Regions from separate parts of the Micromonospora carbonacea subsp. aurantiaca genome, predicted to be linked through region 3. Evidence: riboswitches for the same ligand, from Rfam matches in the RefSeq annotation. Region 3 holds a riboswitch; each other region holds the start of a gene.

Region 1 (5,857 bases), 3.8 Mb from region 3:
CCACCTGAAGACCATCTTCGCCAAGACCTCCGTACGCAGCCGTCGCGAACTGGTCGCGCACCTGTTCGCCGCCACAGCACCCGAGACGTGGTGAGTGTCCTTCCCTTCGTAGCCTGGAGGCACGGACCTTGAGGGACAGAGGTTCATTGCTGCGGCGAGAAGGCAGTTCGATCCGGTGACCTGGGATTCACCAGTGGGACTGGGGCCAACTGGGTGCTGGGGAACCGCGAGGCTCGCGGTGATGCCGCTGCCGCACAGTCGGCCGAGGCCATTTCAGCCCGCCAGCTTCGTAGAGCCCCCATGATTCTGGGATGGCAGACGTGCTGAGCGCCCGATTACATTGAGTCGGCCGAGGGAACTCCAAGGATTGTGTACCTGGTTGTGCAGTCCGTCTGCTGTGGCATGTGGAGGCTAGCCGACGGCCTGTGCGGGAAGAGGGCTCTGATGTACGAAGCCAGACAGGGACGGCGCCGCTCGTGCGTCACGCCACTACTCGGTCTGACCACTGCTTTCGTGATTGCACTGACCGTCGGAGCGTCGCCGGCGCTCGCCGATCTCGAAAAGCCGCCGAAGCCGCCGCAGAACGGGCCTTGCCTAGACGGGATGAAGCCACGACAAATGGAGCTGGCCGAGCTCAAGTTGTTTATCGCGAACCATGAGAGTTCGCACGGGCTGGCCGGCGACCCGCACGTATACCTGGACTCGGAGGGTATCCCGACCGTTGGCATCGGGTTCAACCTCAACCGGGGTGACGCGGCAGCCCAGCTCGCCGGGGTCGGCGCGAACTACAACGCGGTGCGCGCCGGCCAAACCGACCTGACCCAGCTGCAGATCACGCGGCTATTCGAACAGGACGTCGCCCGGGCCATCGTGGACGCGCGGGCGTTGGTGCCAGGCCTCGACTCGATCAGTACGGCCCGACAGGCCGTGGTGATCGACATGATCTTCAACCTGGGCCGGACCGGGCTGTCACGATTCACGAGCATGCTCACGGCCCTGAACCAAGGCGACTACGCGACCGCGGCGAAGGAGATGCAGAACTCCGCCTGGTACGACCAAACCGGCAACCGTGCCCGGCAGGACGTCACCCTGATGGACCGGGGAATTGTGTGTGACCCCCTTGCGCCCCAGTTCATCCCGCCGATGCCGCCCCCGGTGTCGCCGGACATCCCCGGCATTCCGGCGACAAGGCCCGGCTATACCCCGTACCCCGGCGGCGTGGAAACCTACCAGCCGGGCTGGGGCGGCAGTCCTGGCGGCGGCAGCGCGCTTTGCTCGATCAGCAAGATTGAGGTGTACTACCAGGAGTCGTGGATCGGCGTGATCTTCATCGATTGTTAGGATCAGGCGAAGGGGCGCAGAGCCGGGTGGTGCCGTCCGGCCCATCGCGGTGTCCCAGTCCGTCTCCACCAGGCGGTCACCGTCGCGAACCAGCGGCCGGGTCGGCCGGTCGGTGCTGTGGTTGGCCTGCCAACCGTGCAGGTCCTTGGGGTCGAGCCGTGTCGACGGCGCGAGGCGGCGAGCTAGATCCGGTTGGAATGCGCCGGGCCGCCGCCGACGGCCTCTACCAGCTTTTCGAGTCCGCCGGGAACCTCGCCGGCTTCTGGCTGGCCATCGCCGCCCAGTGCCTGCTGCTGCCACCGGTCGTGATCCTCGCGGACCGGATGCTCCGCCGCCCCGCACCCGAACCGACAGGGGTGTCGTGAACCCGGCAGAAGCGATCACCACCGCTTACACCGTCGCCGAGCGGCTCCGCGCGGACGCCGTCGAGCGGGACCACGCCAACCAACCCCCGCACGCCGAGATCGAACTGCTGCGCGACAGCGGCCTGCTCGCCCTCGACCCCGGCGACCACCCCACCACACACGCCGTGACCCGGATCGTGGCGGCCACCGACCCGTCGATCGGTCACCTCCTCGGCTACCACTACCTGTACCTGTGGCGGGCCACGCTCTACGACAACGCCGGGCTGGCGACCTCGCTCCGCCAGGAGGCCGCCACCAGCGGCCGCGGTCAGCAACCCACGCGACACCATCACGGCCACCACGACCAGCGACGGACTCCGCGTCTCGGGCCGCGGCGCGTTCGCCACCGGCTGCGCCGTCGCCGACCGCCTGCTCGTCAGCGCGATCCGCGACGACCACACGGCACGCCTCGTCGTCGTCATGCACGGCAGCGGCAGTGGGATATCGCACCCACCGGACTGGGACAACCTGGGCCAACGTCTGACAGCGAGCGGAAGCGTCGCCTTCGACGACGTCCGGGTCGGCCAGGGCGACGTGCTGGGCACCTTCCCGGCAGACGAAGACGAGTCCAGCCCCCGCCACCTACGCCTGTCCCTGGTGTCGCTGGCCTTCCAGGCAGTCCTCGCGCAGGTTCTCGTCGGCATCACTGCCGGCGCGATCAACGAGGCCACCAGATACACACGCGATCGTTCGCGCCCCTGGCCCGCGAGCGGACTCGAGCAAGCCGTCGACGATCCCCACGTGTTGACGGGCTACGGGGAGCTCACCGCAGCCCTGGACGCGGCGCGCCTCCTGGCCGACCACGCCACCCGCGCCCTCACCGAGGCCGACGCCCGCGGCCCCGCCCTGACCCCGACCGAACGCGGCCGGACGGCACTGACCGTCTCCGCCGCGAAGGTCGTGTCCAGCCGACTGGCCACGGATGCGACGAGCCGGATCTTCGAGTTCACCGGCGCGCGTGCGACGGCCCGCGCCACCGGGGCTCGACCGGTTCTGGCGTGACGCCCGCACGCTCACCCTGCACGATCCCGTCGCATACAAGGCCCGGGAACTCGGCGACCACCTTCTCACGGGGCGGTATCCACGCATGACGGCACACAGCTGACCGACCCCCGGCATCCGGCGGTGGTCCGACAGAGAAGACCGCGGTGAGGAGCCTGTCGACGCGGGTTGTTCAGATCCGGTCACCGGTGTGGTCCGCGTGGGCACTCGAGGCCGGGGAGTCGACCACGACCGCGAGCGGCTGAGGGGTGACTCCGTCACGCCTCTCGACCCCTGACAGCTGGCCGGGCCGTATCCGAGCCGGCCAGTACCCGGGTGAGACGTTCACACATGCTGTCGGTGGAGTCGCCTTCGGCGACGATCGCCTCGATCCGCGCCAGCCGGGCCCGGGCTTGACGCACCTCGTGCTCCAGCCGGGTGGCGCGGGCAGCGGTTGCGCCTACCTGCCGTCGACAGGCGTCGAGGCGTTCGAAGTCCTCCGGGCGAATCGCCACCCATTCGCTGCCGTCCACGAGCACGGCCACCCTGTCGATCCTATTGCCCATTCGTCACCTTCTCGTCGGACGGATCGAGGCTGCTGCCGCGATGTCTCTTTGTCTCGAAGGGGGACGCGCCAACGCCGATCGCTTCTGGACACCTAGGATAGACAGCAGTGCTGGTTCGCTGTGACGTTCGAGCGTCGCGGCGTCGTAAGAGGGAACCCGGTGCGAGACCGGGACTGCCCCGCAGCGGTGAGTGGGAACGACCGCCGTCATCAAGCACTGGACCGCGAGGTCTGGGAAGCGACGGCCAGTAGGCGACCGGACAGGTCATGCCCACGAGTCCGAAGACCTGCCCGCACCGCGTACGCCGGCCGGTGTGCGCCGCTGACGGTCTCTCGGGAAGGCCGGGGCGGAAGCCGGTGCGCCCCTGCGCCTCTTCCCTCCCGCCCTCGCGCGAGTCCTCGGACGCTTCGAGGGAAGGACCCATGAGCACCACATTCGGTCAGAGCACCGTGCTCGGTTATCCACGTATCGGTGGTAACCGTGAACTGAAGAAGGCCGTGGAGGCCTACTGGGCGGGCCGCATCGACGCCGCGGAGTTGGAGAGCACCTCGGTCGCGCTGCGCGCCGGGGTCTGGCGGACGCTGCGCGATGCCCGCCTGGACGCGATCCCGTCGAACACGTTCTCCTACTACGATCACGTCCTCGACACGGCGGTGGCCGTCGGCGCGGTCCCACGACGCTTCGCCCGACTCGGCCTGTCAGGGCTCGACACCTACTTCGCCATGGCCCGCGGCGTCGACGCCGAGCCGGCGCTGGAGCTGACGAAGTGGTTCGACACGAACTATCACTACCTGGTCCCGGAGATCGGATCCGACACCGTCTTCGCCGCGAACCCCGACAAGGCGTTGCGTGAGTACGGAGAAGCCCGCGCGCTGGGTATCGAGAGCCGACCGGTTCTGGTCGGGCCCGCCACGTTCCTGCTGCTGGCCAAGACCTCCACGCCAGGTGCGAAGGCGTTCGATCGGATGGCCGAACTCGTCGACGTGTACGCCGACATCCTTCGTGCCCTCGCCGCCGCCGGTGTCACGTGGGTTCAGCTGGACGAACCCGCCTACGTGGCCGACCGCACCACGGCCGAGATCGAGGCGCTACACGATGCGTACACGCGGTTGTGCTCCGTGCGGCAGCGGCCGAGGATCTTCGTCGCCACCTACTTCGGGGAACTCGGTGACGCGCTGCCCGCGCTGCTGGACACGCCGGTCGAGGCGCTCGGCCTGGACCTCGTTGCCGGGCCCGGCAACCTGCGACGTCTCGCCGGAGCCGGCCCACTGCACGGCAAGACGATCGTCGCCGGGCTCGTCGACGGTCGCAACGTCTGGCGCACCGACCTGCGGGCGGCGATAACGACCGGTGCCGCGGTCACCGGGCTCGCCGACCACGTCGCCGTGTCCACCTCCTGCTCCCTGCTGCACACGCCGGTGGACCTCGCCGCCGAGACCGCGCTCGATCCGCAGCTGCGACGGCGGTTGGCCTTCGCCCGGCAGAAGGTCGACGAGGTCGTCCTGCTCGGCCGCGCCCTGCGCGACGGCACGACGCCGCTGCCCGAACCGCTACCACCCGCCCCGAAAGCATGGCGCGACGACACCGTGCGGGGCAGGCTCGCCGCGCTGCGCCCCGGTGACAGGCAACGGGGCGACCACCGGCGGCGGGCGTCGGCCCAGCAGGCCCGGTTGCACCTGCCGCCGCTGCCCACCACGACCATCGGCTCGTTCCCGCAGACCGCCGAGCTGCGGGCGGCCCGCGCCGCACATAGGTCCGGCCGGCTCGACGACTCCGGCTACGTCCAGCGGATGCGCGCCGAGGTCGAGCATGTCATCCGGCTCCAGGAGCGGCTGGGCCTCGACGTGCTCGTGCACGGCGAGCCGGAACGCAACGACATGGTCCAGTACTTCGGCGAGCAACTGACCGGTTTCGCCACCACCGAGCACGGCTGGGTGCAGTCGTACGGCTCCCGCTGCGTCCGTCCGCCGGTCATCTACGGCGACGTGGCCCGCAGGGCTCCCATGACGGTCGCGTGGTCGTCCTACGCGCAGTCGCTGACCGGCCGGCCGGTCAAGGGCATGCTCACCGGGCCGGTGACGATCCTCGCCTGGTCGTTCGTGCGCGACGACCAGCCGATCGACGTCACCGCCGACCAGGTCGCCCTCGCCCTGCGTGACGAGTGCCGCGACCTTCAGGCGGCCGGCATCCGGGTGATCCAGGTCGACGAGCCGGCGCTGCGCGAAACCCTGCCCCTGCGCGCGGCGGACCAGGATGCCTACCTGGACTGGGCGGTAGGCGCGTTCCGCCTGGCAACCAGCGGCGTCGCCGACGACACGCAGATCCACACCCACCTGTGCTACTCCGAGTTCGGTGAGATCATCGCCGCCATCGACGCCCTCGACGCCGACGTCACCAGCATCGAGGCGTCCCGCTCGAAGATGGAGGTCCTCGGCGACCTCGCCGCGGCCGGCTATCGCCGGGGAATCGGGCCAGGCGTGTGGGACATCCACTCGCCCCGGGTGCCGCCACGTGAGGAGATCGTCGAGGCGCTTCGCCGGGCCGTGGCGGTGGTGCCGGCCGAGC
Region 2 (5,857 bases), 4.3 Mb from region 3:
GCGTTCACCCACATCGCCATGTACCAGGCGGCCATCGTGGTCGCCGACGTGCTCGACCACGTCCGGCGGGCGCAGGCCGGCGCGGACGCGAGCGGCAGCGCCAGCGCGGTCGGCGGCGTGGCGCGCACGGAGGGCGCCGGGATCGCCGGCGGGGTGCCGCACGCCGACTACCGGGCGCTGCCCCGGGTCACCTTCACCGACCCCGAGATCGGCGCGGTCGGGCTCACCGAGCGCCAGGCCCGCGAGCGGGGCATCAACGTGCAGGTCGGGATGAGCCGGCTCGACTCGTCCACCCGGGGCTGGATCCACCGGGGCGACGGGTTCGTCAAGCTGGTGGCGGACGCCGACCGGGGGGTGCTGGTCGGGGCCACCTCGGCCGGTCCGGCCGGCGGCGAGGTGCTGTCGGGCCTGGTGGTGGCGGTGCACGCGGAGGTGCCGCTGGCCCGGCTCCGGCACATGATCTACGCGTACCCGACGTTCCACCGCGCCATCGAGACCGCCGTGCGCGACCTGAGGTAGCCGGCCGGCACCCCTCAGGCGGGGGCGCCGTGGCGGCCCGCGCCGGCCGCGAACCGGGCCGCCCCCGCCGTCGCGTCGGCCGCGAGGGACGCCGCGCCGTAGGCCAGCTCCACCGCGAGGGCCTCCGGCTCGGGCAGGTTCGCGCCGGCCAGCACGGCCGCCCGGTCGTTGCGCAGGCACGCCTGCGGGTGCCGGGCGATCTCGGCGGCCAGCCGCTCGGCCTCCGCGCGGGCCGTGCCCGGCGCGACCAGCCGGTTCACCAACCCCATCGCGTACGCCTCCTCGGCCGGCACCGGTCGGCCCGTGAGGATCAGGTCCATCGCCCGGCTCTCGCCGATCAGCCTCGGCAGCCGGACGGTGCCGCCGTCGACCAGCGGCACGCCCCAGCGTCGGCAGAACACCCCGAGCACCGAGTCGGACTCGGCGACCCGCAGGTCGCACCAGAGCGCCAGCTCCAGCCCGCCGGCCACGGCGTAGCCGGAGATCGCGGCGATCACCGGCTTGGACAGCCGCAGCCGGGTCGGTCCCATCGGTCCGTCGCCGTCCGGCTCGACCCGGTTGCCGCTCGGCGTGCCGATCGCCTTGAGGTCCGCCCCGGCGCAGAACGTGCCGCCGGCCCCCCACAGCACGGCCACCGCCGCCGCCGGGTCGGCCTCGAAGGCGCGGAACGCGTCGGCCAGGGCCCGGGCGGTGGGACCGTCGACGGCGTTGCGGGACGCCGGCCGGTCCAGGATCACCGTGGTCACCGCGGCGGCGTGCTCGACCCGTACCCCCATCGGGACAGCATGCCTGCCCGGGCGTCGACGCACCAGCGTGGACGGGAGCCGGGCGGACGGCCGCGGTGTTCGTACTTCGTACATCGACTTCGCGCGGCGGACAGCGCGGTCCGTGGCCACTTCTCTCGTCTGCCGTCGACGGACAGAATGCCCGCTGGAGGGCCACCGACAGTGCTGAAGTGAACTCGCGCCGTGCGCGTCGCGCCCGTGGCCCGGGTGAGGCGAGGGACGCCGGTCGGCGATGCGGGGAGAGGCCGTGGCAGGACGAACCGGGGCGGGACCTTCCGCGACGAAGCGGGTCGACTGTGGAGACGAGTCGACCGCCGACCCGCCCGGGTCGTGGTCGCGGCTCGTCACGGCCGACCCGGACGAGGCGCACCGCTGGCTGCTGGCGGCCTATCCGGAACACCGGCTACGCGCGTTCGACCGTCGCGCGGGGGCTGTCTTCCGGGCTGCCCACGCGCGGTTCGGCTCGGCGAGCGTCGCCCGGGTGCGCTACCCGATGAACGCGGACAACGATGTGTTCACCCGGGACGTTCTTGGGGTGGCGGAGGTGCTCTCCGGCGGCTGGGGGGTCGACGTCGGGGCCGGGGAGGTGATGGCCGGCGCGGGTGACCTGCTGCTGGTGCCGCCCCGGCGGACCAGGACGATCCTGCACCGCGACATGGAGGTCGTCGCCATGGAGATTCCCCTCGCCGACGTGGAGCGGGTGGCGCAGGAGCGGTGCGGACTCGCGCCGGTCGACCTGCGATTCCAGGGACTGGCGCCGGTGTCCCCGTCCGCCGCGCAGCTCTGGCGCACCACCACGCGTTATCTCACCCAGGTGGCGCTGCCGGTTGCCGCGTTCGGGGCGAACGCCCTGGTGCAGGCGGAGGCGACGGGCCTGCTGGTGGCCGTCGCGCTGGCCACGTTCCCCAACACGACGATGACCGAAGCGCCGACGCGCGGCGCAGGGGCCGTCGCGCCGGCCGCGGTCCGTCGCGCGGTCGCCTACATCGAGCAGCACGCGAACCAGGCCCTGACCGTGACCGACGTGGCGGTCGCGGCCGGGCTGGGCGCGCGGGCGCTCCAGCAGGCATTCCGGAAATACCTCGACACCACACCGACGGGCTACCTGCGGCGGGTGCGCCTGGAGCGGGTACACAGCGACCTCCAGGCCGCCGAGCCCGGCGCGGGGCTCACCGTGGCCGCCGTCGCCGCGCGGTGGGGCTTCGTCCACCTCGGCCGGTTCGCCACCGAGTACCGCCGGGCCTACGGGCAGCCGCCCAGCCGGACCCTGCGGGGCTGACGGACGGCGCGGACCCTGGCCCGTCGGCCGCGCCGGTCGCCGGGCGGGGGAGGAACCGCCCCGGCGTGCCGTTGCGCGGCCCGCGCGCGCCGAGTAGCTAGGCTCCCTCGTGACCGAGGGGTGTGAATCAATGACGTACGGTAGTCATGGCCCGCCGGTGCTCACCCGGTTCTCGACCAGCGATCCGGCCGAGGCGGCGCACGTCTTCGAGACCGCGTACGGCCGCAGCGTGCGGCTGGCCGCCGTGCCGACCGGGCTTCCGTTGCGACACGACCGGTGGAACGCCGGCGCGTTCTGCATCGACGACATCAGCATCTCCCTGGACCTGCGGGTGCAGGCGGAACCACTCGGGTACGTCCTGCTCGCCGCCCCCCGCCGGGGGTGCTTCGGGCACCGGTGCGACGGGGTCGACGAGCTGATCGGGCCCGGCGAGGTCGGCGTGCTCTACCAGCCCGACCTGCCCGGCTCCTCGTGGTCCAGCGACCTGGACGTGACCTCCGTCCTGCTGGACCTCTCGCTGTTCGACCAGGTCGCCCGCGTCGACCCGGACCGCCCGCTGACACCCCTGCGGTTCGCCAGCTTCCGGTCGGTCTGCGCCGATGCCCAGTGGCGGTGGCGGCAGACCGTCCGGTACGCGGAGTCCGTCATCGCCGCCGGTGGCGCGCCGGGCGCGTCGCCGCTCGTGCTCGGCGGCCTCGGCCGCCTGCTCGCCGCGGCGACGCTCGCCGCGTTCCCCAGCAACGCCGTCGTGGCGGACCGGCCGTGCGACCGGGCCGACGCCCACGCGGGGACCCTGCGCCGGGCGATCGCCTTCATCGAGTCCGCCGCCGGGACCGACATCGGTCTCGTCGACATCGCCCGCGCCGCCGCCACCACCCCCCGCGCGGTGCAGCTCGCGTTCCGCAGTCAGCTCGGCACGACCCCCCTGGCCTACCTGCGCCGGGTGCGGCTCGATCTGGCCCGTCGGGACCTGACCCGGGCCGTGCCCGGCGACGGCGTCTCGGTGGCCGCGGTCGCCGCCCGCTGGGGATTCGCCGACCCGCGCCGCTTCGCCGCCCGCTATCTCGCCACGTACGGGGAGCTGCCCGGCCGGACGCTGCGCCGCTGACGCGGGTTAGCATCGCCGGCGGCACGATCATGCGAGGTGCCCCGCCTGCGCGGGGAGAATCGGGAAGCCGGTGCGAATCCGGCACGGGCCCGCCGCGGTGACCGGGGAGCCACCGTCCACGCGCGAGGAGCGCAGCCACTGGCCGTGCGGCTGGGAAGGCGGACGGGCAGGCGTCGATCCGGGAGTCCGAAGACCGGCCTCGCGTCGACCGCCCACCCGTCGAGGTGGGCCGAGCGCAGCGGGAGCCTGCCTGTGGAACTCTACGACGCCATCCGCCGCCGCCGGGACGTCCGGGCCCAGTTCACCGGGGAGCCGGTGCCGGCCGACGCCCTGCACCGGATCCTCGTCGCCGCGCACGCCGCGCCCAGCGTCGGCTACTCGCAGCCGTGGGACTTCGTCCTGGTCCGGGATCCCGCCGTCCGCCGCCGGTTCCACCGGCACGTGCAGGTCGAGCGGGCCGCCTTCGCCGCCACCCTGGACGGCGCGGCGGCCGAACGGTTCGCGCGTATCAAGATCGACGGGGTGCTGGAGTCGACGTTGTCGGTCGTCGTCACCTACGACCCGCAGCGCGGCGGCCCGGCCGTGCTCGGTCGGCACGCCATCGCCGATGCCGGCCTCTACTCGGTCTGCCTGGCCATCCAGAACCTCTGGCTCGCCGCCACCGCCGAGGGGCTGGGCGTCGGGTGGGTCTCCTTCTACCGGGAGCCGTTCCTCGCCGAGCTGCTGGGCGTGCCGGCCGGCATCCGGCCGGTGGCCTGGCTCTGCGTCGGGCCGGTGACGCATCTGGAGGCCGTGCCCGACCTGGAGCGGCACGGGTGGCGGCGGGGCCGGCCCCTCGCCGAGGCGGTGCACCACGACCGCTGGGCGCGGCGGGCGGCTGACCGACCGAACAGCTAATTCAGGTACGTCTATGCGGCGGCTAGGCTGACGTCGCCCTGAGTCATCGCTTAGCTACGTCGGGAGGAGTTCCATGCGTACCACCGTCAAGGTCCTGGCCGCATCCGCCCTCGCCACCCTGGGTCTGGCCGCCGCCGCCACCCCGGCGCTCGCCGCCGCCCCGGCGCCCTTCTGCGAGTCCGGCGCGTCGCAGTTCTACTGCGACGCCAGCAGCACCGGCACGACGACGTGGACCGTCACCTGGTACTCCGGCAGCGTCGGCACCTTCACGACCGCCGGGTCGACCCTCTTCGCCACCTGCCCGGCCAGCAACCTCGGCCACCCCGTACGGGCCAGCTACAGCTACTTCGACGGCAGCGCCACCCAGTACAGCGGGACCACCCAGTTCATCTGCCGCAGCGGCCCCTGGCAGTAGCCGGGCCCCGTCCGGCGTACGCGTGGACCCGCGTACGCCGGACAGCCGCCGCGACTGCCCGGTTTGCGACCGCTTCTGCCGGGAAGTCGGACGGAATGCGGGCACTCTTGACGAAACTCGAACAGGCCTCGACGCTGGACCGGACCGGTGACCGGCTGCAACGCGCCGTCCAGGCCACCCTGCGCCCGCAGCGGGTCCGTGACCTGCTGCACGGCGTCTTCATCGGTCATCCGCTGCACCCGGCACTGGTGCAGGTGCCGGTCGGCTCCTGGATCAGCGCGGCCGTGCTCGACCTGATGCCCGGCCAGCGCCGGGCGGCCACCGCCCTGGTCGGGCTGGGCACCGTCAGCGCCCTCCCCGCGGCGATCGCCGGCCTCAACGACTGGGCGGCCCTCTCCCGGGAGCAGCGCCGCGTCGGACTGGTGCACGCCGCCGCCAACGCCGTCGGCCTGACCCTGTACGCGGGTTCGCTGGCGGCCCGGCTGCGCGGGCGGCACGGCACGGGGCGGGCGCTGGCGTACCTCGGGCTGGGCGCGGCGAGCGCGGGGGCGTACCTCGGCGGGCACCTCGCGTACAAGCAGGGGGCGCAGGTCAACCAGAGCATCTCCGAGCTGCACCGGATCGGCGAGGGCTGGCACCCGCTGGCGGACATGGCCAACCTGCCGCAACGGAAGCTGGTCACCCGCGAGGTCGACGACGTCTCGGTGATCCTCTACCGGCACGGCGACGAGGTCACGGTGATGCTGGAGCGCTGCCCGCACCAGAGCGGCCCGCTCGGCGAGGGCGACGTCACCGAGATCGACGGGCACGCCTGCGTCGTCTGCCCGTGGCACGGGAGCGCGTTCCGGCTCAAC
Region 3 (5,857 bases):
CAGCGGGCCGACTTCACCGTCCACCTGGCGACCCCGGACACCCGCGACCTGCTCTGCCAGGACGACCCGGACGGCTACACCTCCTGCCGCAACGGCGACCGGGTGGTCCTCAACGTCGCCCGCTGGGTCAAGGGAGCGCCCGGCTTCGGCACGGACCTCGCCCACTACCGTCGGTACCTGGTCAACCACGAGGTCGGCCACCGGCTCGGCATGGGCCACCAGCTGTGCCCCGGGCGGGGCCGCCCCGCGCCGGTGATGCAGCAGCAGACGCTCGGGCTGCACGGCTGCACGCCCAACGGGTGGCCGTACCCGAACGGCAGGCTCCGCTCCGGGCCGCCCGGCGCCTACGCCGACCCGATCCCGCCCCGCGACCGGGGTCGGCCGGCGCAGCCGCCGGGTCAGAAGTCCTCGTCGAAGCCCACCGTCCCGGTCACCCCGATCTGGTAGGCCGAGACCCGCCGTTCGAAGAAGTTCGACAGTTCCTGCACGTCCTGCAACTCCATGAACGCGAACGGGTTGCGGCTGTGGTAGATCGGCTCGATGCCGAGCGTGGCCAGCCGCCGGTCGGCCACGTGCTGGAGATACTCGCGCATGTCGGCCAGCGACAGCCCGGACACGCCCTGCTCCAGCAGGTCGGCGGCGAACTGCACCTCGCACTCCACGGCCTCGGTCAGCATCTGCCGCACCTGCCGCGCCAGCTCCGCGTCGAACAGCTCCGGCTCCTCGGCGCGCACGGTGTCCACCACGTCGAAGGCGAACGCCATGTGCATCGACTCGTCGCGGAACACCCAGTTGGTGCCGGAGGCCAGCCCGTGCAGCAGCCCCCGGGAACGCAGGAAGTACACGTAGGCGAAGGCGCCGTAGAAGAACAGCCCCTCGATGCAGGCGGCGAAGCAGATGAGGTTGAGCAGGAACGCCCGCCGGTCGTCCCGCGTCCGCAGCTCCCGCAGCGCGTGGATCGAGTTGATCCACTTGTAGCAGAACTCGGCCTTGCGGGCGATCGACGGGATGTTCTCCACCGCCGCGAACGCGGCGAACCGTTCCCGCTCGTCGGGCACGTAGGTGTCCAGCAGGTTCAGGTAGAACTGGACGTGCACCGCCTCCTCGAACAGCTGCCGGGACAGGTAGAGCCGGCCCTCCGGGGAGTTGACGTGCTGGTAGAGGTTGAGCACGAGGTTGTTGGCGACGATGGTGTCGCCGGTGGCGAAGAACGCGACCAGCCGGGACACCAGGTGCTGCTCCGCCGGGGAGAGCCGGGCGAGGTCGGCGAGGTCGGAGTGCAGGTCGACCTCCTCGACGGTCCAGGTGTTCCTGATCGCGTCCTTGAACCGGTCGAAGAACCGGGGGTAGCGCATCGGCCGCAGGGTCAGGTCCATCCCGGGGTCGAGCAGCAGGTGCCGCTCGCCGGCGGCAGGGTGGGGTTCGGAAACGGTGGTCACTGGCACGCCTCGCAGCTCTCGGGGTTCTCCAGGGAGCAGGCCAGCGCCTCGTCGGCGCTCACCGCGACGACCGGCCCGGTGGCCGGGGCGACCGCGACGGTGGCCTGCTGGATCCGGGTCGCGGGACGCGACCGCAGGTAGTAGGTGGTCTTGAGCCCGGCCTTCCAGGCGTACAGGTACATCGAGGAGAGCTTGCCGATGGTCGGCGCGCTCAGGAACAGGTTGAGCGACTGCGACTGGTCGATGTACGGGGCGCGGGCGGCGGCCAGGTCGATCAGCGCGCGTTGCGGCAGCTCCCACGCCGTGCGGAACAGGCTCCGCACCGCCTCGGGCAGCTCGGTGACGCCCTGCACCGAGCCCTCGTCGCGCTTGATCCGCTCGCGGACCGCCGGGGTCCACAGCCCGCGCTCCTTCAGCTCACGGACCAGGTACGTGTTGACCTGGAGGAACTCGCCGGACATGGTCTCGCGTTTGAACAGGTTGGACACCTGCGGCTCGATGCACTCGTAGCAGCCGGCGATCGAGGCGATGGTGGCGGTCGGCGCGATCGCGACCAGCAGCGAGTTGCGCAGGCCGTGCGCGGCGATCCGCGCGCGCAGCGCGGCCCACCGCGCCGTCTGGGTGACCTCCGCGCCCCACAGGTCCGGGTGCAGCTCGCCGCGGGCGGCCCGGGTCCGGTCGTACGCCGGGTGCGGTCCGAACCGTTCGGCGAGCCCGGCGGAGGTCTCCAGGGCGGTCAGCAGGATCTCCTCCTGCACCCGGGTCGACAGCTCGCGGGCCTCGGGCGAGTCGAACGGCAGGCGCAGGGTGAACAGCGCGTCCTGCCAGCCCATCAGCCCGAGCCCGACCGGCCGCCAGCGCGGGTTCGACGCCGCCGCCTGCGCCGCCGGGTAGTAGTTGATGTCGATGACCCGGTCGAGGAACACCACCGCCGTGCGGACCGTCGCGCGCAGCCGGTCCCAGTCGACGCCGTCGGCCCCGACGTGCGCGCCCAGGTTGACCGAGCCGAGGTTGCACACGGCCGTCTCGGCGTCGTCGTTGACCTCCAGGATCTCGGTGCACAGGTTCGACAGGTGGATCACGTTGCCCGGCTCGCCGGTCTGGTTGGACAGCCGGTTGGACGCGTCCTTGAACGTCATCCACCCGTTGCCGGTCTGCGCGAGCGTGCGCATCATCCGCCCGTACAGGTCGCGGGCCCGGACGGTGCGGACGGCCTTCTTCTCCGCCGCCCGGTACGCGGAGTCGAACGCCTCGCCGTAGAGGTCGGGCAGCTCGGGGGCGTCGGACGGGTCGATCAGCGACCAGTCGCCGTCGGCCTCGACCCGGCGCATGAACTCGTCCGGGATCCAGTTGGCCAGGTTCAGGTTGTGGGTGCGCCGGGACTCCTCGCCGGTGTTGTCCCGCAGCTCCAGGAACTCCTCGACGTCCGGGTGCCACGGCTCCAGGTAGACGCAGGCAGCGCCCTTGCGCCGGCCGCCCTGGTTGACCGCCGCCACCCCGGCGTCGAGGGTCTTGAGGAACGGCACGATCCCGTTCGACCTGCCGTTGGTGCCCCGGATCAGCGCGCCGCGGCCCCGCACCCGCGACCAGGAGATGCCGATACCGCCGGAGAACTTCGACAGCTTCGCGACCTGGTGGTAGCGCTCGTAGATCGAGTCGAGTTCGTCGCGCGGCGAGTCGACCAGGAAGCACGACGACATCTGGGTGTGCCGGGTGCCGGAGTTGAACAGCGTCGGCGAGCTGGGCAGGTACGCCAGGCTGGACATCAGCCGGTAGAAGTCGACCGCCTCCCCCGGCGTCTGCGACAGCCCGCAGGCCACCCGCAGCAGCCAGTACTGCGGCGTCTCCACCACCAGCCGGGTCTGCGGGTGCCGCAGCAGGTAGCGGTCGGCGACGGTGCGCAGGCCGAAGTACTCGAACCGCAGGTCACCGGCCGGGTCGACGGCGTCGTCCAGCTCGCGGGCGTGGGCGGCCACGAACGCGGCCGTGTCGTCGCCGATCAGGCCGAGGCCGTGGGCGTACCGGATGGACTGGCTGAAGCTGTCCACCTGCTGCCCGCGGACCTCCTCGGCCACGTACGCGGCCAGCAGCCGCGCCGCCAGCTTCGAGTACTGCGGCTCCTCGCCGATCAGCTCCGCCGCCGTCTGGATCGACAGCTTGTCCAGCTCGGCGGTGGTCGCCCCGTCGTACAGGCCGCTGATCGTCCTCGTCGCCACCCGCAACGGATCGACCTCGTCCAGGTCGGCGACCCAGCGCTGCACCGCCTCGACGATCTTGTTGACGTCCACCGGCTCGGTGTCGCCGTCCCGCTTCCGGACCTGCATGACGTGCCGGCGTTGCCCCGGCCCCGCCAGCTCCCGCGTCGCGCCCATGTTCGCCCTCCTCAAGCCCGTCCCCGAGGTCGAGGGCGCGCGGGAGGACGCCGCCGGGCACCCGCGACGGCGCGCTTCGCCGCCGCTGCCCGGCTGATGGCGTCGGCCGTCCCACGCGGCCTTCGACCGCCGCACGCGACGCGTGCGGCACGCTGGCAGGTCTTCGGACTCGCGGGCGTCGTGCTCGGTGCCTACTGGCCGTCGCTTCCCAGGCCCGGCCGGGCCCAGTGCTTCGTTGACGGCGGTCGTTCCCACTCACCGCTGCGGGGCAGCCCCGGATTCGCACCGGGTTCCCTCTTGCCTCGACCACCGTGGAGCGGCGGCCGAACCAGCTACGGGTGACACCATATATGGGCGCAAGGCGAAGATGGCAACACCAGATGATGTGTCGGGCGAGTCGCCGCGCAGCGTGACCCCACCACCGCGACGGGTGAGCGGAACGCCGGAACCGCGGGCGGCCGGCAGGGCGAGATGCAGTCGGATGACAGACGCCGCGCGCCGCCGGCCACACGAGACTGACCGGCGAGCCGTCGCGGCGGGGCCCGCCCCGGCTCGTCACCATCCCGACCCCTCGACCGAGAGGACCACCCATGTCCGAGGAGAACAAGCGGATCGTCCGCGACTACTTCCAGGAGCTCGACCGCGGCCGGACGACCCCGCTGCACCTGTGCACCGACGACTACCGGTTCCACCCGGCCGGGCTGCCGTCGATGGACCGGCAGGGGGTGAAGGAGTTCGGTGACGCGTTCTTCGCCGGCATGCCCGACCTGCGCCACCCCCTCGTCGAGCTGATCGCCGACGGGGACCTCGTGGCGCTGCGCTGCCGGTACGAGGGCACCCACGACGGGGAGCTCATGGGCGTGCCCGCCAGCGGGCGGCGGGTCTCGGCGGTCGGCATCGGCGTCATGCGCGTCGAGGCCGGCAAGATCGCGGAGTTCTGGGTGTCGCCCGACCGGCTGACCATCATGCAGCAGATCGGCGCCCTCCCGTCGTAGCCGGGCCCCAGCCGCCGGGGCGACGCCTGAGTCGCCCGCCCCGGCGGCGGCCGGATCGGGAAGTCGAATGACAGATGTGACTCCCCCGGCCACCGCACAGCATTGGTGCGGCAACCATCCGAACGGGCGACAGGAGCATTCACGCCATGCAGACGATCCTCATCACCGGTGCCTCCTCCGGATACGGGCGGGAGACCGCCCGGCACTTCCTCGCGCAGGGGTGGAACGTCATCGCCACCATGCGGACGCCGCGCGCGGACGTCCTGCCCGAGTCGGACCGGCTCCGCGTCCTGGAGCTCGACGTGACCAGGCCCGACACGATCACCGCCGCGTTCGCCGCGGCGGGGCCCGTCGACGCCCTGGTCAACAACGCCGGCGTCGGGCTGATCGGCGTCTTCGAGGGCACCCCCATGGCCCGGGTCCGGGAGATCTTCGAGACCAACACCTTCGGGGTGATGGCGACCACCCAGGCGGTGCTGCCGCAGTTCCGCGAGCGCGGGTCCGGGGTGGTGGTCAACGTGACCTCCAGCGTGGTGCTCGGCCACATGGCGCTCTCGGCCGTCTACAAGGCCAGCAAGATGGCCATCGAGGGGTTCACCGCGTCCCTCGCCCTGGAGCTCGCGGAGTTCGGCGTGCGGGCCAGGACCGTCGAGCCGGGGGCCTGCCTGACGACGAACTTCGCCGCCGGGGCGACGAACAACATCGACCTCACCGCCTCGCTGGAGGGACTGGTCCCGGCGCCCTACGAGCCCTTCGCGAAGAGGACCCTCGGCGGCTTCGTCAACCAGGACCTGTTCACCCGGGAGAGCGACGTCGCCGAGACGGTGTGGCGGGCCGTCCACGACACCACCGGCCAGCTGCGCTTCCCCGCCGGCCCCGACGCCCTCTGGCTCGACCAGGCGAGGTGATCGACCGGACCGCGCCGTGCGGCGCGGTCCGGCGGTCCGGCCCCGCGCGCGCGGGGCCGGACCGCCGCGCCACATCGTCACAAACACGTCAGCCGGCGTTCCTAACGTCATTCCCGGCAGCCGTGCCGCCCGAGTGATTGGAC
Region 4 (5,857 bases), 1.0 Mb from region 3:
GCGCACCATCGCCACCATCCCGCCGTGGTACTGGAAGTAGTCGTCGGAGTCGACGATGTCGTGCTCGCGGGTGTCCTGGTTCTTCACCGCCACGGCGATGCGGGCGAAGGAGCGTTCCATGTCGGCGCGGGCCTCCCGCCCGTCCAGGCCGGGGCCGTACGCGTAGCCTCCCCAGACGGCGTACACCTCGGCGAGGTCCGCGTCGCTGCGCCAGTTGCGGGCGTCGATCAGCGGCAGCAGCCCCGCCCCGTACGCCCCCGGTTTGGAGCCGAAGACGCGGGCGGTGGCCCGGCGCTCGTCGCCGTGCTCGGCGAGGTCGGCGGCGACGTGCGCGGCGACGTAGTTGTCCCGCGCCGGCTCGTCGAGGGCGGCGACCCGGCGCACCGCGTCGTCGATCAGCGCGACGACGTGCGGGAACGCGTCGCGGAAGAACCCCGAGATGCGGACGGTGACGTCGACGCGGGGCCGGCCCAGCTCGGCGAGCGGCACCACCTCGACGCCGGTGACCCGGCGGGACCGGTCGTCCCAGGTGGGGCGGCAGCCGAGCAGGGCGAGCACCTCGGCGACGTCGTCGCCCTGGGTGCGCATGGCGCTGGTGCCCCAGACGGTGAGCCCCACCGAGCGGGGGTAGGCGCCGGTGTCGGCGAGGTGGCGGGCCAGCAGCGAGTCCGCGAGGGCCACGCCGACGTCCCAGGCGTTGCGGCTGGGGATCGCCTTCGGGTCGACGGAGTAGAAGTTGCGGCCGGTGGGCAGCACGTTGACCAGGCCCCGGGTGGGCGAGCCGGACGGGCCGGGCGGCACGAACCGGCCGTCGAGCGCGCCGAGCACCCGGCCGACCTCGTCGGTGGTGCGCGCCAGCCGGGGCACCACCTCGCGGGCGGCGAAGCGCAGCACGTCGGCGGCGTCGGGGATCGCCCGGCCGGTGACCTCCGCGACGACGGCGTCGACCCGGTCGGCGCTGGCGTCGGCGTCGATACCGGTGCCGGTGCTGGTGTTCGCGTCGGCGTCGGCGGCCCAGCCGGTGGCCTCCAGGTTGGCGACGAGGCGGCGGGCCAGCCCCTCGATCAGGTCGACGGCGTCGGCGGCGGTGCCGGCGGGGCCGTCGGCCACGTCGGTCAGCTCCTTCGGCACGGCGATGCGCCGTCCCGGCTCGGCGAGCAGGGCGGCCTCGTCGAGGCCGTACGCGGCGGCGAGCGCCTGGCGCAGGCCGGGCAGGGCGCGCACCCCGCCCCACACCTGGGGGGCGCGCAGCACGGCGAGGACCAGGTTGACCCGCGCCTCGCCGGTGGGCGCGCCGCCGAGGACGTGCAGGCCGTCGCGGATCTGCACGTCCTTGACCTCGCACAGGTACCCGTCGAGGTGCAGCACGAAGTCGTCGAAGTCGTCGGCGGCGGGCATGTCGGCGGTGTGCAGGTCGTGGTGCAGCTCGGCGGCGCGCACCAGGTCCCAGATCTGCGCCCGCACCGTCGGGACCTTCGCCGGGTCGAGGGCCTGCACGGTGGCGTACTCGTCGAGGAGCTGTTCGAGTTTCGCCAGGTCGCCGTACGTCTCGGCGCGGGCCATCGGCGGCACGAGGTGGTCGACGACGACGGCGTGGGCGCGGCGCTTGGCCTGGGTGCCCTCGCCGGGGTCGTTGACGATGAACGGGTACACCAGCGGCAGGTCGCCGAGGACGGCGTCGGGGGCGCAGTCGGCGGCCAGGCCGAGGCCCTTGCCGGGCAGCCACTCCAGGGTCCCGTGCTTGCCGAGGTGCACCACGGCGTCCGCGCCGAACCCGCCGTCCGCCTCGGGCGCGGCCAGCCAGCGGTACGCGGCGAGGTAGTGGTGGCTGGGCGGCAGGTCGGGGTCGTGGTAGATGGCGATCGGGTTCTCGCCGAAGCCGCGCGGCGGCTGGATCGCCAGCAGCACGTTGCCCAGCCGCAGGCCGGCGAGCACCACGTGCCCGTCGTCGACGTACAGCTCGCCGGGGGGCTCGCCCCAGTGCTCGCGGATCCGCCCGCGCAGCCCGGCCGGGAGCGCGTCGAACCAGCGCCGGTAGCTTGCCTGCGGCACCCGGGCGTCGGCGGCGGCGAGCTGCTCGGGGGTGAGCCACTCCACGTCGTGGCCGCCGGCGGCGATCAGGGCGTGGATGAGCGCGTCCCCGTCGTCGGGCACCGGCCGGTCGCCGAGGTGGTAGCCGGCGTCGGCGAGCGCGGCGAGCAGCCGCACCGCCGAGGCGGGGGTGTCCAGGCCGACGGCGTTGCCGACCCGGGAGTGCTTCGTCGGGTAGGAGCTGAGCACGATCGCCAGCCGCTTGTCGGCGTGCGGCACGTGCCGCAGCCGGGCCTGGCGCGCGGCGATCCCGGCGACCCGGGCGGCCCGCTCGGGGTCGGGCTCGTAGACCGACAGCCCGTCGGCGTCGATCCGCTTGAACGAGAACGGCACGGTGACGATCCGGCCGTCGAACTCGGGGATGGCCACCTGCATGGCGGCGTCCAGCGGGGACAGCCCGGCGTCGCTGCCGGCCCACTGGTCGCGGGTGCTGGTGAGGCAGAGCGCCTGCACGATCGGCACGTCGAGGGCGGCGAGCGCGCCGACGTCCCAGGCGTCGTCGCCCCCGGCGGAGGCGTCGGCGGCCACCGTCCCGCCCGCGGCCAGCACGGTGACGACGAGGGCGTCGCAGCGGGCGAACAGCTCCAGCGGCCCGTCGCCGGGGGCCAGCCCGCGCAGCGAGCCGCAGAAGACCGGCAGGGGGTTCGCCCCGGCGGCGTCGACGGCGTCGGCGAGGGCGTCGACGAAGGCGGTGTTCCCGGCGAGGGCGTGCGCCCGGTAGAAGACGATCCCGACCGTCGGCCGCTCGGGCTTGACGGGCCGCTCGCCGTGGACGCCGTGCCCGGGGGTGGGCGCGGGCGGGGCGAAGCCCGCGCCGGTGAGCAGCACCGTGTCGGAGAGGAACCGGGCCAGCTCGGCGAGGTTGCCCGGCCCGCCCTCGACCAGGTACGCCAGGGCCCCGGTGGCCACCCCGGAGGCCACGGTGGACGCGGCCATCAGCTCCGCGTCGGGCACCGCCTCGCCGCCGAGGACGACCGTCGGCACCCCGGAGCCGAGCACGGCCGCGAGGCCGTCCGGCCACGCCTGCCGGCCCCCGAGCAGCCGTACGACGGCGAGGTCGACGCCGTCGAGCAGCGCCGGCACGGCGTCGGCGGCGACCCGGGCGGGGTTGGCCAGCCGGTAGCCGACGCCGCTGGCCCGGGCGGCGAGCAGGTCGGTGTCGGCGGTGGACAGCAGCAGGATGCGCACGGAGGGCTCCGGAGAGTGACGCACGGGGCGGCGGGCAGGCCGCCTGCGGGCAGGCGTGGGCGCGGGTTCAGCGGGTACGGCGGGCCTGCGGCCGGCTCACCGGCGCGGGCCGGGGCGCCGGGGGCGCAGCGTGGCGCGGTACGCGGGGCTCGGGCTCAGGTGCGGCGACGGGGCGCGGGCAGGCTGCCGCGCGCCAGCAGGCGGCGACGATGATCGTCGATGTGCGAGACGCCGTGCGTCATCGGGTCCTCCTCGGGTGTCCACGCCCTGGGGTCGCTCCGACGGCCGAAGTATCCTGGCTTCCGGATCGACGCTCTCCCCCGGCCTTCCAACCGCAGACACACGGCCGTGACTCACGAGGGGGGATCGCTCCCCGGTGACAGTGGCGGGACCGCGCCGGAATCGCACCGGCTTCCTTCACTGCCGTCAGGCCGCGAATGCTGCCACACCCGACCGCCGCCGGTCAACGCCGGACTCCCGGCCACCCCACTCCCCTAACGACATCGATGCCTGACAATTGCATCGGGAATCGGATGCGGCGAAAGCAAATGTCGTACGCCGATGGATGCGGGCCGTTCCGCGCGCATTTCCCCGCCGCCCGCCCCCGGGCTGGCTAGGCTGATTCCGATCATCGCCCGCCGGCGCGGGACGGGACTTGCCCGAAGGGAATCCGATCAGTGGCGACGCAGGTCATCGTGCTCAACGGCGGCTCCAGCTCGGGCAAGTCCGCGATCGTCCGGTGCCTCCAGCGCGTCCTGCCGCACCCGTGGATCAGTTTCGGCGTGGACGACCTGATCGACCGGCTGCCGCCGGCCCTGCTGGGCAGCCCCGCCGGGCTGAGCTTCGGCCCGCACGGCGAGGTCGACGTCGGCGGGGACTTCCTCGCCGTGCAGCACGCCTGGCTGGTCGGCATCGCCGCGATGGCGGACGCCGGGGCGCGGATCATCCTGGACGAGGTCTTCCTCGGCGGCGGCGCCTCCCAGGAGCGGCTCGGCGGCTACCTGGCCGACGTCGAGGTGCTGTGGGCCGGCGTGCGGTGTCCCCCGGCCGTCGCGGCGGCCCGGGAGATCGCCCGGGGCGACCGGGTGATCGGGATGGCGGCGGCGCAGGCCGAGACCGTGCACGAGGGGGTCCGCTACGACGTCGAGGTCGACACCGGCCGCACCGAGTCGCTCGACTGCGCCCGCGCCATCGCCGCGCACGTGCGCTGAGCGACTCGGTGCGGCGGGCCGACGGCGCCCGGGGTCAGCGCGCCCGGCGCTCCGGGTGCGCCCGGTTCCAGGCCCGCATCCGCTCCGGGTACCCGGTCCGCGCGGCCTCGTACAACGGCACGGCGTGCCGCTGGGCGATCTTCGCGGCGGCCCGCGGCGACCCGGTCCGCCGCCGGATCCACTCCCCGTCGTGGGCTATCGCCATCACGGTGGTGTCGGTCGCGGTGGTCTCCGGCTCCAGGTAGAACTCCACGCCCCGGCGGCTGCGGACGAACTCCTCCAGGGCGGCCAGGTCGTCCGGCGTCGCCTCGCGGTCGAGCTTCGTCGGGATCCCGTCGGCGACAGGTCGGCGGCGGCTGAACCAGCCCATGCCCGGCTCCTCTCCTCGGCGCGCCCTCCAGTGGAGCATCCCCGCCTGGCAGCCTGCTGGACGCGGGATGTGAGGAAGCTGACCCGGCCCGCCTCCCCGTACACTCCCCCGGTGGCGGCGTGGCGGGCGGTGGCGGCGCGGGACAACGCCGACTGGTGCGACCTGGTCGGCCGGGCCCACGGCCTCGCGGGGGCGCGCGACGCGGACGCCTGGTCGGTGCCCCGCCGTTCCCCGCAGTGGTATCCGGACGCGGTGACCCTGCGCCCCCACGTGGACGCCGCCCGGCTGCTGGCCCGGATCGATGCCGGTCCCGGCGCGTCGGTGAAGGACAGCTTCGCCGACCTGGACCTCGCCCCGCACGGCTTCCGGGTGCTCTTCGCGGCCGAGTGGATCCACCGCCCGCCAGCCGCACCGCCCGGCGCGTCGCTCGTCATGCCGCTCGTCATGCCGCTCGTCGTGCCGCCCGGGGCCGGCCCGACGGCACTGGCCCCGGTCACGTCGGCGCGAGGGCTGGCCGACTGGTCCGCCGCGCACGGCAGCGAGGTCCTGCGCCGGCCGGCGCTGCTGGCCGACCCGCGGGTCACGATCCTCGCCCGGCACGCGGCCGACGGCGCGGTCACCGCAGGCGCCGTGCTGACCGACGGAGGCCCGGCGGTCGGGGTCTCCAACGTCTTCGCCGCCGACGGCGATCTCGCCCGGGTGTGGCGGGGCGTCGTGGCCGCCTGCCCGGACCGGCCGCTGGTCGGCTACGAGTCCGGAGGCGGCCTGCCGCCGGCCGAGGAGGCGGGTTTCCGGCGGATCGGGCCGCTGCGCGTCTGGCTGCGCCCGGACCACCACCGCGGCCCGGACCCCGCCACCGGCTGACCCCGCTGCGCAACCGGCGCTAGACCGGGCGGCTGCGCGTGCCGGCCGGCGGCCGGAGCACCGGGACCAGGGCGAGGGCGGGCACCAGGAGCAGCGGCACCAACAGCAGCGCCCGCAGCGTGCCCACCTGGTC

What was found. A riboswitch is a leader RNA that binds a small molecule or an ion and turns the genes downstream of it on or off. The one in region 3 is predicted to bind cobalamin.
Region 1: another riboswitch for cobalamin. It lies ahead of metE (5-methyltetrahydropteroyltriglutamate--homocysteine S-methyltransferase); the one in region 3 lies ahead of HDA31_RS11020 (ribonucleoside-diphosphate reductase subunit alpha).
Region 2: another riboswitch for cobalamin. It lies ahead of bluB (5,6-dimethylbenzimidazole synthase); the one in region 3 lies ahead of HDA31_RS11020 (ribonucleoside-diphosphate reductase subunit alpha).
Region 4: another riboswitch for cobalamin. It lies ahead of cobN (cobaltochelatase subunit CobN); the one in region 3 lies ahead of HDA31_RS11020 (ribonucleoside-diphosphate reductase subunit alpha).

What each region holds. Positions count from the first base shown of each region.
Region 1 is NZ_JACHMZ010000001.1:6,321,392-6,327,248, reverse strand. It holds gene HDA31_RS33235 (helix-turn-helix transcriptional regulator) at 1-94, shown strand, start outside; gene HDA31_RS26330 (glycoside hydrolase family protein) at 445-1,341, shown strand; gene HDA31_RS26325 (hypothetical protein) at 1,539-1,706, shown strand; gene HDA31_RS31860 (acyl-CoA dehydrogenase family protein) at 2,166-2,747, shown strand; gene HDA31_RS26315 (hypothetical protein) at 3,005-3,271, opposite strand; cobalamin riboswitch at 3,387-3,600, shown strand; gene metE (5-methyltetrahydropteroyltriglutamate--homocysteine S-methyltransferase) at 3,715-5,857, shown strand, end outside.
Region 2 is NZ_JACHMZ010000001.1:6,864,529-6,870,385, reverse strand. It holds gene HDA31_RS28810 (dihydrolipoyl dehydrogenase family protein) at 1-519, shown strand, start outside; gene HDA31_RS28805 (crotonase/enoyl-CoA hydratase family protein) at 534-1,295, opposite strand; gene HDA31_RS28800 (AraC family transcriptional regulator) at 1,552-2,583, shown strand; gene HDA31_RS28795 (helix-turn-helix domain-containing protein) at 2,714-3,691, shown strand; cobalamin riboswitch at 3,709-3,907, shown strand; gene bluB (5,6-dimethylbenzimidazole synthase) at 3,944-4,588, shown strand; gene HDA31_RS28785 (hypothetical protein) at 4,662-5,003, shown strand; gene HDA31_RS28780 (Rieske (2Fe-2S) protein) at 5,099-5,857, shown strand, end outside.
Region 3 is NZ_JACHMZ010000001.1:2,539,562-2,545,418, reverse strand. It holds gene HDA31_RS11030 (DUF3152 domain-containing protein) at 1-447, shown strand, start outside; gene HDA31_RS11025 (ribonucleotide-diphosphate reductase subunit beta) at 399-1,439, opposite strand; gene HDA31_RS11020 (ribonucleoside-diphosphate reductase subunit alpha) at 1,436-3,811, opposite strand; cobalamin riboswitch at 3,949-4,159, opposite strand; gene HDA31_RS11015 (ester cyclase) at 4,402-4,806, shown strand; gene HDA31_RS11010 (SDR family oxidoreductase) at 4,953-5,714, shown strand.
Region 4 is NZ_JACHMZ010000001.1:3,576,147-3,582,003, forward strand. It holds gene cobN (cobaltochelatase subunit CobN) at 1-3,279, opposite strand, end outside; cobalamin riboswitch at 3,568-3,697, opposite strand; gene cpt (chloramphenicol phosphotransferase CPT) at 3,957-4,490, shown strand; gene HDA31_RS15335 (hypothetical protein) at 4,525-4,860, opposite strand; gene HDA31_RS15340 (hypothetical protein) at 4,972-5,724, shown strand; gene HDA31_RS15345 (MFS transporter) at 5,744-5,857, opposite strand, start outside.